3 regions of the Planococcus sp. BI3 genome follow, and region 2 is predicted to be linked to each of the others. Evidence: predicted binding sites of a transcription regulator. Region 2 holds the regulator's gene; each other region holds the start of a gene.
The links. Region 2 encodes Rex, which represses fermentation and respiration genes when NADH is low (regulators of the CRP and FNR family bind a similar motif). Its sites were predicted from a motif close to TTGTGAAATATTTCACAA; they were not measured.

Region 1 (4,258 bases), 1.4 Mb from region 2:
ATACGTTTTTGATCATCCACTGATTCAGCATAAACTTACGTACATCCGTGATAAGTCTACAGGCACGAAAGAGTTCCGGGAATTGGTAGATGAAATCGCCACGTTGATGGCATTCGAAATCACACGCGACTTGCCATTGGAAGAAATTGAAGTAGAGACGCCGGTTCAGCTGGCGAAATCGAAAGTCCTTGCAGGGAAAAAATTGGGCGTTGTGCCGATTTTGCGTGCAGGCATCGGCATGGTCGATGGAATCCTGAAATTGATTCCAGCTGCTAAAGTCGGACACATCGGTTTATACCGCGACCCGGTTACATTACAGCCGGTTGAGTACTATTTGAAATTACCTTCCGATGTTGCAGAGCGCGACTTTATCGTTGTTGATCCAATGCTTGCTACAGGCGGATCAGCCATCGAAGCTGTCAACTCCATGAAAAAACGTGGAGCCACGAAAATTCGTTTCATGTGCATCATCGCAGCTCCTGAAGGCGTAGAAGCACTTCAACAAGCGCATCCCGATGTGGATATCTACATTGCGTCACTTGATGAGAAATTGAATGAAAAAGGATATATCGTTCCAGGTCTTGGAGATGCTGGAGACCGTTTATTCGGAACAAAATAAGAGAGCGAGGTCTATCAGCTTGACGAAAAAATGGAAAGTAATGACGATATTTGGTACGCGGCCTGAAGCCATCAAAATGGCGCCGCTGGTTCTGGAACTTCAAAAACATCCCGACACCATCGAACCATTGGTGACGGTGACGGCGCAGCATAGGGAAATGTTGGACCAGGTGCTGGAGACATTCAAAATCACGCCTGACTTCGATCTGAACATCATGAAGGACCGTCAGACTTTGACCGACGTCACGATGCGTGCAATGCAGGGGCTTGATGAAGTCATGAAAGAAGCAAAACCGGACATCGTATTGGTGCATGGTGATACAACAACAACTTTCGCTGCCAGCCTTGCCGCTTTCTACAACCAGATCGCCATTGGACATGTTGAAGCGGGCTTGCGTACGCACAATAAATATTCGCCGTATCCTGAAGAAATGAACCGTCAGCTGACGGGCGTCATGGCGGATATTCATTTTTCACCAACTGAAAAATCCGCTCAGAACCTGCTGGATGAAAACAAGAAGGCAGAAACCATCTACATCACAGGCAACACGGCCATCGATGCGCTTCAAACGACCGTGCGCGAAACTTACACGCATCCGATTTTGGACAAGATCGGCACGGACCGCATGATTCTTTTGACGGCACATCGCCGTGAAAACCTGGGCCAGCCGATGCGCAATATGTTCCGTGCCATCAAACGCCTGATTAGCGAGCATGATGATATTCAAGTGGTTTATCCGGTACATATGAATCCAGCCGTTCGTGAAGTGGCGGATGAAGTATTGGGCCGTGATTCACGTATCCATTTGATTGAACCGCTCGAAGTTCTGGACTTCCATAACTTTGCGGCTCGTTCATTCTTTATTCTGACCGATTCGGGCGGAATTCAAGAAGAAGCGCCTTCACTTGGCAAGCCGGTATTGGTTTTGCGGGATACGACTGAGCGCCCTGAAGGGATCTCGGCGGGCACGTTGAAGCTTGCCGGAACAAATGAAGAGACGATTTACGGGATGGCCAAAGAATTGCTGACAGACGAAAAAGCTTATAAAGCAATGTCTCAGGCATCCAATCCTTACGGAGACGGCAAAGCGTCGGCTAGAATTGTTGAAGCGCTGCATGCTTATTTTGCAAAGCTGCAATAAAAAAAACGGCCATTATCACATTTTTCGGTAAAGTTTGTCGACAATATGTCAGAGGAGAATCGCTTGTGAAGTTTTTCACTTCTAGCAATTGACATGATTTTACCCCTATTGTATGCTAACAAAGGGTATGCATGAGAAGGTTTTCTTACATAGATTACGTGGTCTTAGAAGCCTGATGCGACTGCTCTTTTATAGGGTTTAATGTCAAATCAACGAAGTTCGAGGGGGTTGTCATGCGCCCAACAAAAAGTCCCTTGCAAGCGATGGCACTTTACAGCGCCATCCTCTCACAACTTGTCGGGTCCGTCCTCATCGGTGTGTTCACAGGCATGTGGCTCGATGAAAGGATCGGAACCGCACCGTTTTTCATGATCATCTGCCTATTCATAGGCATCACTGCCGGTGTGTGGGCAATGCTTCAGACCGTCCGCAAATTCGAATCAGGAGACAAGTAAAAATGGATGGACTAAGGGAGATATATACTAGACTGAAAAAGATGATCCTTTTCATCTTAGCGTTCTGCGTTATTGGTTGGGGGTTTACCCCTTATCAAGAAGTGTTCGCGGGTCTCATAATCGGAACTTTGTTCGGCATTTACAACATGTGGATCCTGGTTCGACGGATGGAGAAATTCGACCGTGCGGTGGCTGAAGGCTCGAAAGTTCGTTCTATTGGAACGGCATTACGGTTTGCATCAGGTGTTGCAGCTGTGGCGATTGCCATTTTATTCGCAGAGCACATTCACTTGGTCAGTACGGTAATTGGGTTGATGATCCCTTATGCTCTGTTATTGACAGAGCGGATTGTTTATCACGTGAAATACCATTAAGAATGTGGAAAGAGAGGTGAAACTATCGTGGAACATGGCGCTCCTATGCTCGAGGTGTTCGGGATCTGGTTCAACCTATCGAACGTTATGATGCTACTTGTAGCCGCTCTTATCGTCTTCCTAATTGCTTTTATCTCTACACGGAAACTGCAGCTTAAACCGACGGGCATGCAGAACTTCATGGAATGGATCATGGATTTCGTGAAAGGGATAATCAACAGCAATATGGATTGGAAAGATGGTGGCCGATTCCATGTTCTTGGAATCACTCTGATTATGTTCATTTTTGTTTCGAATATGTTGGGGCTTCCATTTGCAATAGTTGTCAACGGAGACCTTTGGTGGAAATCACCAACAGCGGATCCAACGGTAGCGATGACATTGGCCGCAATGGTGCTCATCTTGAGCCATTATTATGGCATCAAGCTGAAAGGGGTTAAAGGATATGCCGGAGGCTATATCAAGCCGATGAAATTCTTATTCCCTTTGAAAGTCATTGAAGAATTCGCAAATACGCTGACACTCGGTCTGCGTCTTTACGGTAACATCTATGCGGGGGAAATCTTGTTGACTTTGTTGGCAGGCCTCGCATCAGCAAGTATATTTGGATTTGCAGCCGGCATCCTTCCAATGATGCTATGGCAAGGGTTCTCGATCTTTATCGGGACAATCCAAGCGTTTATTTTCGTTATGTTGACAATGGTTTATTTATCGCATAAAGTTGCCGACGACCATTGAGTATAAACTGCTCATAGAGCAAAAAAAAAACAACTATCCTGAGGAGGACACATTACAATGACAGGTTCATTAGGTTTATTAGCAGCAGCAATCGCAGTAGGTTTAGCAGCACTAGGCGCGGGTATCGGTAACGGTCTTATCGTTTCAAAAACAGTTGAAGGCATCGCTCGCCAGCCAGAAGCACGTGGCGTTCTACAAACAACAATGTTCATCGGTGTTGCATTGGTTGAAGCATTGCCGATCATCGCTGTAGTTATCGCGTTCATCGTTATGAACCAATAGTATTTTTATACAAAAAGTTAAATGGTGGGGATGCTTCGATATGGTTTTCGCCATTTAAACTTGTATGAACCCATTTTTTTGAAAATTCATCTTACGACTATAAAAGATCTTACTATAGAAAGAATTGCATTTTAGGCTCTTGAAGGGAGTGAAACAATCGTGTTTTTTGATCACCTCGTACTCGGTGCAACCGGGGAGTTTTTAAATATTGGAGACATTCTCGCTACACTTGTTATCTTCATTTTGCTAATGATGCTTTTGAAGAAATTCGCATGGGGTCCTTTGATGGGCATAATGCAGCAGCGTGAAGATTTGATTAAGAGTGAAATCGAAACTGCTGAAAACAGCCGTCTGGAATCACAGAAAATGCTTGACGAGCAGCGCAGCCTTCTTAAAGATGCGCGCACGCAAGCACAAGAAATCATTGAAAATGCTAAAAAGCAAGGCGACGTTTCGCGTGAGGAAATCATCACGACAGCGCGTGCTGAGTCTGGTCGCATGAAAGATGCTGCGGTTCAAGAAATTGCCAACGAAAGAGATAAAGCTATTTCAGCTGTTCGTGAAGAAGTTGTGGCATTGTCATTGCTTGCTGCTACGAAAGTGCTTGAAAAAGAAATCTCTGAGGAAGACAACCGCCAGTTGATTAACG
Region 2 (4,258 bases):
CAATTCTGTGCGCTGCCCGTTTTCACGGATAAGTCCATTTCCTACAGCGATCACATGGCCCTCCTGCGGTTTTTCTTGTGCTGATCCCGGCAAGACGATACCGCTTGACGTTTTTTCTTCCGCTTCGATGAGCTCAATAATTACACGATCTCCTAGTGGTCTTAACAATTGAAACACCCTCCTCAAATTATCTAAATGTTCTCGCTTAGCACTCTCAACCTCTGAGTGCTAACCCACTACCAAGTTTAATAAAATCTTCAGTCTTTTGCAAGTGGTAACCATCATGATTTTGATTTCTTTGCGGTTGGCCTCTGAAAGCTCTACAATAGAAAGAGCATCCATCAGTGAAAGGAATTACATCATGCCCACCAAACGAAAAACCTTTATAGACAATTTTTTTAAAAATGATAGCACGTCTCGGCCAAAAGCTAAACAGACCAGCGGCCACCGCCCGAAATCCCAAGGCAAAAAGACGCCGCTGTATGTATTATTGATTTTTATCGCAGCACAGCTTTCACCGATCCTGTTTATAGCTCCCACCTTGAGTTATTTTCAAGGGCAAGGCATGGACCGTGCAGCTGCCGGCGCCGCTACATCAGGCTGGCTGATTTTCCTGACCATGGGCATCGGCTTTGTTCTTACGCTCCTCGTGATTTTCCGGGACAAGCGCTTTTTTGATATCTGGAAAGGCAAGAAATCCAGCGTCTTCATGTCAGTCGTCTGGGGCTTTCTTGGCTTCTTGCTGTTGCTGATCGGGCAATCGATTGCCGCTTTAATTGAAATGAAGTTTCTCGGCATCGAGCCAGGCTCTGATAATACTGCTTCATTAGTCAACATTGCTGAAGCGGTGCCGCTCGCTATCGTTTCAATCGTATTGTTTGGACCGATTCTTGAAGAACTGGTCTTCCGCCGTGTGTTGTTTGGTTCACTCAACCAAACAACCAATTTCTTTTTCGCGACAGCAATCAGTGCTTTAGTGTTCGCTTTGATCCATTTCGACTTTACGCACTTGCTGCTGTACTTCACTACCGGATTGATCTTGGCGTTTTTATACCAGAAAACGAAAAGCATCATCACACCGATCATCGCCCATATTTGCCTGAACGGCTATGTCATGCTGATTCAGCTCAATATGGATAAGATTTTAGAGTTCCAAAAACAGATGGAAGAACTTCAATCTGCAGGATTCTTCTTCATCTTCCAATGACCATCAAATAAGAAAAAACCTTCCCCGATCTAATTCGGTGGAAGGTTTTTTCTTATTCGATCGGTTGTTGTTCTTCGATAATTTGCTGCTGTTCAGCTTTAAGGAACTTTCGGTAGCCGATTTTGGCGATGATGACACTGAATTCGTACAGCACGATCAATGGCAAGGTCACAATCATATGCGAAACGATGTCCGGCGGGGTGATGAACGCCGCGATGACCACCAATCCAAGATAGGAATACTTGCGGTATTTCGTCATCAGCATCGGTGTGATGATGCCAAGTCTGGTCAAAAACAGCATCAGCACAGGCAACTGGAAAATCAGGCCGAACGGCAGCGTGATCTGGAACAGGAACTGAAAGTATTCATTGATGCCGATGGTCTCCTGTATATCCATATTATCGGAGATATTCAACATAAATCCGATGACGTAAGGAAACAGGATCAAATAGGCAAACGCGATCCCCCCAAGAAACAACAGCAGGGAAAACGGAATATAACTTAACGTTGCTCTCCGCTCTTTATCGAGAAGTCCTGGACTGATGAATGCCCAAAACTGATACATGATCAAAGGGGACGTGATGATCAACGCTAAAATCATCGTGACCTGCATGAAAATCTTCAGCGGATCTGTAATTTTAAACGCGTTCAAGGTAAGGTCTCTTGCTTCTTCCGTGTATTGCAAATATTGAATCAAAGGCTGGGCAATAAAAAAGCTGACAATAAGGGCCAATATAAAGAAAACGACTACAATGGTCAGCCGTTTTCTCAATTCAACTATATGTTCAACTAAAGTCATGTCTTTTTCTGTCATCAGACAAACATCCTATCGTATTTCCTTTTGCTCATCTTTCTTCTTCAGTTCTACTTTTTTATCGTCGTCTTCATCGTCTACAAGTCCCTTTGTAGCGTTTTTGAACTCACGCAAAGACGAACCGAATGCTTTTCCAAGTTCCGGCAGCTTTTTAGGGCCGAAAACTAGCAAGGCAACAACACCGATAATGATGATACTCATTGGACCTGGCATACGTGGCACCTCCTGTATTATGGCTCTATTTTACATCATTGCAGCTGTTTTGGCTATTTGGAAAGGGCGTAAAAATGTGAAGGTTTTAAGTCATTGCTGTTTGATCTGATAAATCAATGTCTGCAATTCAACTGACAGGTCGATGGTCTGGACACGGATATGGTCGGGCACTGAAATACGCACCGGCGTAAAATTCAAAATCCCTTTGATATCGGTCTTCGCCAAACGGTCTGTCACTTCCTGTGCGGATCGTGACGGCACTGTCAAAATGACCAGTTCCACCCCATACTCTTTGATTTTCTCTTCGATTTTATCAGGATGGTACGTATTGATGTCGCTGATCTTTTCGCCTTCGAGTGGGCTGTTCGAATCGAAGGCCACAATGATTTTCGTGTTGTGGTTGCGATGGAAATTATACTTTAAAAAGGCACTGCCGAGTCCCCCAACACCAATCAGCGCTACATTTGTAGCTTCGTCCTGATCCAATGTCTTCCGGAAAAACAGCAGCAGCTCCTGTACATCATAACCATAGCCTTTTTTTCCAAGCGCACCCAGATGGGAAAAATCACGGCGGATGGTGGCAGAATCAATTTTCATTGCTTCGCTCAATTCCTGCGAGGAAATCCGTTTTTGTCCGGCATTCGCGAAGTTTTGAAGGAAACGGTAATACAGCGGAAGCCTTTTGGTCGTGGCTTGCGGAATTTTTGATGGCTCATGTAACATACGCTTTCGCATCCTCCTGAGGTGTTGTCAAATCGCTTTCATCTTACAATAGGAGACTTGATATGTAAAGGCTTGCGCAATTGCGAACAACTGTCCCATCAGCTACACTTAAAGGGAATAGAGGTGACCTACATGATTGTTTTACAAGTAAATCAAGTCTATAAATCATTTGGTGCGGAAGAGATCCTGTCGGGCGTCAAATTGGAAGTACAGCACCGTGACCGCGTAGCATTGGTAGGCCGTAACGGTGCAGGAAAATCCACATTGCTGAAAATCATCGCCGGTGAAATGTCCCACGACAGCGGGGACATCAGCATGCCGAAAGATTTGACGATCGGCTACCTGGAACAGCAGACCAATTTAGAGTCGGACGCCACCGTTTGGGATGAAATGATGACCATTTTCCATCATTTCCGTGAACAGGAAGCGCAGCTTCGCCACCTGGAAGCACAGATGGCCGAACCTGACATATACAATAATCCTGCAGAAAACGATAAAGTTATGAAGGAATACGACCTGCTGCAGAATGACTTCAAGGACGCAGGCGGCTATCAATACGAAGCGGATACACGGGCCATCCTAAACGGCATGAAATTCTATCCGGATGACTTCAACAAAAAAGTAGTGTCGTTATCCGGCGGCCAGAAAACGCGCTTGATGCTGGCGAAGCATCTTCTCAGTAAGCCCCAACTGCTGATTCTCGATGAGCCGACCAACCACCTGGACATCGAAACGCTAAGCTGGCTGGAGAACTACCTGAAGAATTACCCGGGTGCTTTGCTGATTGTTTCCCATGACCGTTATTTCCTTGATCAAGTTGTGACGCTGGTCTATGAAGTTTCCCGCCACCGCGTCAAAAAGTATACCGGCAACTACAGCCGATACTTGGACGAAAAAGCTAAGCAATACGAATTGGACCAAAAGCAATTCGAGAAACAGCAGGGTGAGAAAGCCAAGCTGGAGGATTACGTTCAGCGCAATCTGGCGCGGGCTTCAACGACTAAAATGGCACAAAGCCGCAGGAAGACCCTCCAGAAAACTGATTGGATGGATGCCCCCGATGGCAATGAAAAATCAGCCCGCTTCGGCTTCACCATCGACAAGCAAAGCGGCAATGACGTTTTGAGTGTCCAGTCGCTGAAGATTGGCTATGCCAGCAAACCAGTTTCTGAGAATGTCTCATTCAAGCTGTACCGCCAGGAAAGCTTGGCGCTGGTCGGCCCGAACGGCGTCGGCAAATCAACTTTGCTGAAAACCATCATAAAAGAGCTGGAGCCGCTCGATGGCGACATCCATTACGG
Region 3 (4,258 bases), 720 kb from region 2:
AAGAGATTTCAACCAGCATTGCAGTGAATGCGATAAAAACAACCATCAATGAAAGTACCATCGTGAACATTGTTCCTCAACTCCTACCAAGTTTTGAATCCTTCTGAGCCTGGTGGTGCATGGTGCATCATTTGGCTTACTGGAATTGCATAAGCGATTAGAATAAGTGCAACAGCGAGGCCGATCCAAATCCACCAATTTTCCAGCCATTTCGGTGTCCGGGACATGTCGCTTTCCGCCATTGGGAAATCGACCAGATCCTTCGGCTCGACAGCTTTAGGCGACAGGAACATCGTCATGACAACGATATAGATGAGAATCATCGCAGAGACGAAGAGAATACTTCCGCCAACTGCCATCGTGACGTGGTTCGTCAGGATGCCGTCAAACCACTCCATTGCGGCTGGGTGATCGTTATAGCCAGAATACGCTGTTCTTCTTGGTGCTCCGAGAAGGCCCAAAAGATGCTGCGCTGTTGACATCAAGAGCATACCAATTGACCAGGTGATGATTTGGACCAGTCCGAGAACTTTCATGGACTTGGTGAATTTTCTTCCCGTCAAGTAAGGAATCAACCAGAACGTCAATCCCATGAATGTCATGGCAACTGGCGTTCCAACCGTAATATGGAAATGCCCGACAATCCATAAAGTATTATGGACGACTTCGTTCAACTGGAAGCTTGCGTTGATAATTCCGCCAGCTCCACCAGGGATAAAGAACGCCATGGCAATGAAAATCGATGTGAAACGGATATCTTTCCAAGGCAATTTCGTAAACCAACCGAAGAGGCCTTTTCCGCCATTCTTGCGTCCAGCGATTTCAAATGTCGCGAACATCGAGAACGCCGTCATCAATGATGGCACGATGACCATGAACGTCAACACCACCTGAAGGAATTTCCAGAAGTTCGAAATACCCGGTTCTGTCAGCTGATGGTGGAATCCAACAGGAATGGAAAACAGGATAAAGAGTACAAAAGACAAACGGGCCAAAGAATCACTGAATACTTTTACACCCAGGATTTTTGGTACGATGACGTACCAGGCCATGTATGCCGGCAACAGCCAGAAATACACAAGGGGATGTCCGAAAAACCAGAACAAAGTACGGCTGAGTTCCACATCAATGGTATCGGTCCAGCCGAATGCCCAAGGAATGTATTGGAAAAGCACCGTTGCTACGACGCCCAGACATGCGATGATCCACATGATGATGGTCGTGATGGTCATGAAAGCGAATAACGGGCTCAACTGCCCTTTATTGTTTTTCCGCCATACTCGGTAATGGCCGACCAGCGCAAAACTGCTGATCCATGTTCCGATGATTACGAGAGCAAGCCCTACATAGTAAAAGCCACTTGCCTGAAGCGGTGCATAAAATGTGTACATGACGGAAGCTTCTCCCGCCACAATCATCACTGTCGCCATGACCGTTCCAAGCAAGGTTACCCAAAAGCCGATCCAGGAGAACAACCGGACTTTCGGCCCGAAGCTCCCGAGGCTTTTGCTCATACCAGTAATAAAGAAACCAAAAATGAAAAATGTCGTAAATACGAGTGCGAGTAAAACGCCGTGTGCCGTTAAAATCTGGTAATAGTCCAGCCAAGCCGGCAATTGAAGAGCATCATTGCGGATAAAAACCTGAAGCAGGCCACATAATGTACCGATTAAAAATGCAGCGTAAGCTACGCCGATATTCCATAAAGCGAGTTTTCGATCTTGCACAGCTATCATTCTTCGTACACCTCTATCTCTGTATACATCATATGGTGACCTGTTCCACAATATTCATTGCAAAGAATTAAATATGTGCCAGGTTCTTCAAACGTATAGGATTTTGTCGTAATCCGGCCTGGAACGACCATCATATTGACTTTTGTATTATCAATGGTGAAACTATGGACCACATCGGTGCTGGTCACTTTGAAAATAACTTCTTTGCCGACTGGAACTTTCAATTCCGGTGCCTGATATCCGAAGGCCATTGCTACAATTGTGGCTTGATAGGTATCGTCATCCAATTGGGTAACACCCGGATTATCAAATGGGGCCGTTTCATTCACTTTTTTGGGATCTATTGTTTCCATCCCTCCAGCTGGGGTGTGATCCTGAGAGAATGCGCTCACTCCGACCACGCTTAAAAATACAATCAGCGATGCAATACCGAACACCAGCCAAATTTTTTCATATTTATGAAGATGCATTTAAACCTACTCCTTTCGTCCTGCCTTAACGGGCTACGTATAATAAATAAACGGCGACCCACATCACAACGATGATTAGTCCCACTATAAAAACACTCACTAAAGTACCTTTTAGATTGGGCTCTGGCTCCCGGTTTTCCTGGTTCATTCCTCTTCACCTCTTATGCGTTTTGTTCTTATCTCCAGATTATGCTATCGCCCGGGGCGGCACTGTGACATTTCTCACAGTCACGCCTTATTTTTAACAGATTGACAAATTTTAGACAAAAAAAGAACCCGCCGCATGGGCAAGCTCTCCTGCTAATCAATTTTGCATAAATAAATGGGACAGTTTTCACAATTTGTCTCCGTTTTTAAATAGTCCGTATCGTACAGAAGGATTTTCCCTTCATTTAACGTCAGTTTGCCGTTTTTTTTCAAATCATTCAGCATGCGGTTGACCACTTCTCTCGTCATTCCGCAAAAATTCGCCAAATCCTGATTAGTCAACACCAGATCAATTAAAATCCCATTATCAGTTTGGACCCCGTAGCTGTTGGACAGCCTGAGCAAGGTTGAATACAGCGCACCTTTTTTGCCATGCAGCAGCAGATCCCGGAATTTCGTCTGGGTTTTCTGCTGGTCGATTCCCATCCATTTCATAAAGGCGATGGACAAGCGCGCATTTGACAGCAGGGCCTCTTCCAAATCATTTATTGAAATATGAAGACAGACCGTGTCTTCTATCGCACGGGCATCCAGCATATATTTGGGCGCGTCAGAAAAAATAGTCACTTCTCCCACCAGCTGGCCTGGACCACAGATTTTCAGCGTCAGTTCCCGGCCGTTCGGCGTCACTTTTTCGATCCGTATTTTACCGGAACGAATGATGAAGACCCCTCCGATAGCATCTCCTTCGTGGAATAAATAGCTATCTTTTTTTAATTCCTTAACCTGATGGCGTACTGACAGCAATTCTTCCATGCCCACCAATACATCCGTATTCCCTGTGCCGGTATTCAATTTACAGCCGCCTTTCCATATATCTGCCGAATTCTTCTCTTTCATTCATTTTACCATGAATATCCTTTTATTCGTGTGTAAATTCATCATTTTGACACCGTTCTCAAAAGAATGTGACAGATAAGAAGGAACTTACCGCACCCACAGCGAAGTTCCCTAGTATAGAGACGAGGAGGAATGCTGAATGACTTTAAAATATTCCAATATATTGGTAGCAGTAGACGGTTCCAAAGAAGCAGAATTGGCATTTAAGAAAGGGGCAGCAGCAGCGGCGCGCAATAATGCCACATTGCACCTGGCCCATATCATCGACAACCGTTCATTCGGTTCCATCGAAGCGTACGATCGGACAATTGCAGATCGCACAAAAAAAACATCCCAGGAGTTGCTTGCCAGATATAAAGAAGAAGCAATGGCCGCCGGTGTAAAGAACGTAAATGTCATCATTGAATATGGCGTCCCTAAAATTGCCATCCCTAAAGAATTGGCTCCTAAATTGAACGTCGATGTCATCGTTTGCGGGGCTACCGGATTGAATGCAGCTGAACGCTTTATCATGGGCAGTGTTTCTGAACGGATTGTCCGCACTGCCAAATGTGATGTGCTGGTCGTCCGCAGAGAACAAGCTGACGTATTAGCAGAAGAATAACCACCGAAAGCCCTTCCCTATCTAAGTCTTTGGGAAGGCTTTTTTTTTGCTCTTTTATTCCTTCTTCACCACTCTCCTCATTCCCCTGTTCTTTCTCTGCTATCACACATCTAAATAACCATCAAAACCATCAGATAATCACCAAACGATAATAACCGAAAACAGTATTTCACTAAAACATCAAATTGATATTAATAAAGGAGTGCCTTCTAGGCTATTATCTGCTATTTTGTCATGTTCGAATTCTAATTGATAAGAAACTGTAATAATAAACAGGTTTATGTGGTGGTACAATTGGTCTGCTGGATTTTTCCTAACAGAACCATTTCGATAGGAAAAATTATCGAATATAAAAATTTTTCAGTATAACTTATAGATAACCACGGAAAATGAAAGGGGCG

Region 1: the regulator Rex is predicted to act here: its motif matches at 1,824-1,841, upstream of AC1MEO_RS17330 (AtpZ/AtpI family protein).
Region 3: the regulator Rex is predicted to act here: its motif matches at 2,417-2,434, upstream of AC1MEO_RS14115 (cytochrome c oxidase subunit II).

The regions. Positions count from the first base shown of each region.
Region 1 is NZ_CM155266.1:3,461,320-3,465,577, forward strand. It holds gene upp (uracil phosphoribosyltransferase) at 1-619, shown strand, start outside; gene wecB (non-hydrolyzing UDP-N-acetylglucosamine 2-epimerase) at 639-1,760, shown strand; gene AC1MEO_RS17330 (AtpZ/AtpI family protein) at 1,994-2,215, shown strand; gene AC1MEO_RS17335 (ATP synthase subunit I) at 2,218-2,589, shown strand; gene atpB (F0F1 ATP synthase subunit A) at 2,617-3,327, shown strand; gene atpE (F0F1 ATP synthase subunit C) at 3,385-3,609, shown strand; gene atpF (F0F1 ATP synthase subunit B) at 3,769-4,258, shown strand, end outside.
Region 2 is NZ_CM155266.1:2,087,186-2,091,443, forward strand. It holds gene groES (co-chaperone GroES) at 1-168, opposite strand, end outside; gene AC1MEO_RS10350 (CPBP family intramembrane glutamic endopeptidase) at 284-1,207, shown strand; gene tatC (twin-arginine translocase subunit TatC) at 1,260-2,021, opposite strand; gene AC1MEO_RS10360 (twin-arginine translocase TatA/TatE family subunit) at 2,034-2,234, opposite strand; gene AC1MEO_RS10365 (redox-sensing transcriptional repressor Rex) at 2,325-2,957, opposite strand; gene AC1MEO_RS10370 (ABC-F family ATP-binding cassette domain-containing protein) at 3,090-4,258, shown strand, end outside.
Region 3 is NZ_CM155266.1:2,805,078-2,809,335, reverse strand. It holds gene AC1MEO_RS14120 (b(o/a)3-type cytochrome-c oxidase subunit 1) at 84-1,736, opposite strand; gene AC1MEO_RS14115 (cytochrome c oxidase subunit II) at 1,733-2,206, opposite strand; gene AC1MEO_RS14110 (Crp/Fnr family transcriptional regulator) at 2,507-3,169, opposite strand; gene AC1MEO_RS14105 (universal stress protein) at 3,393-3,857, shown strand.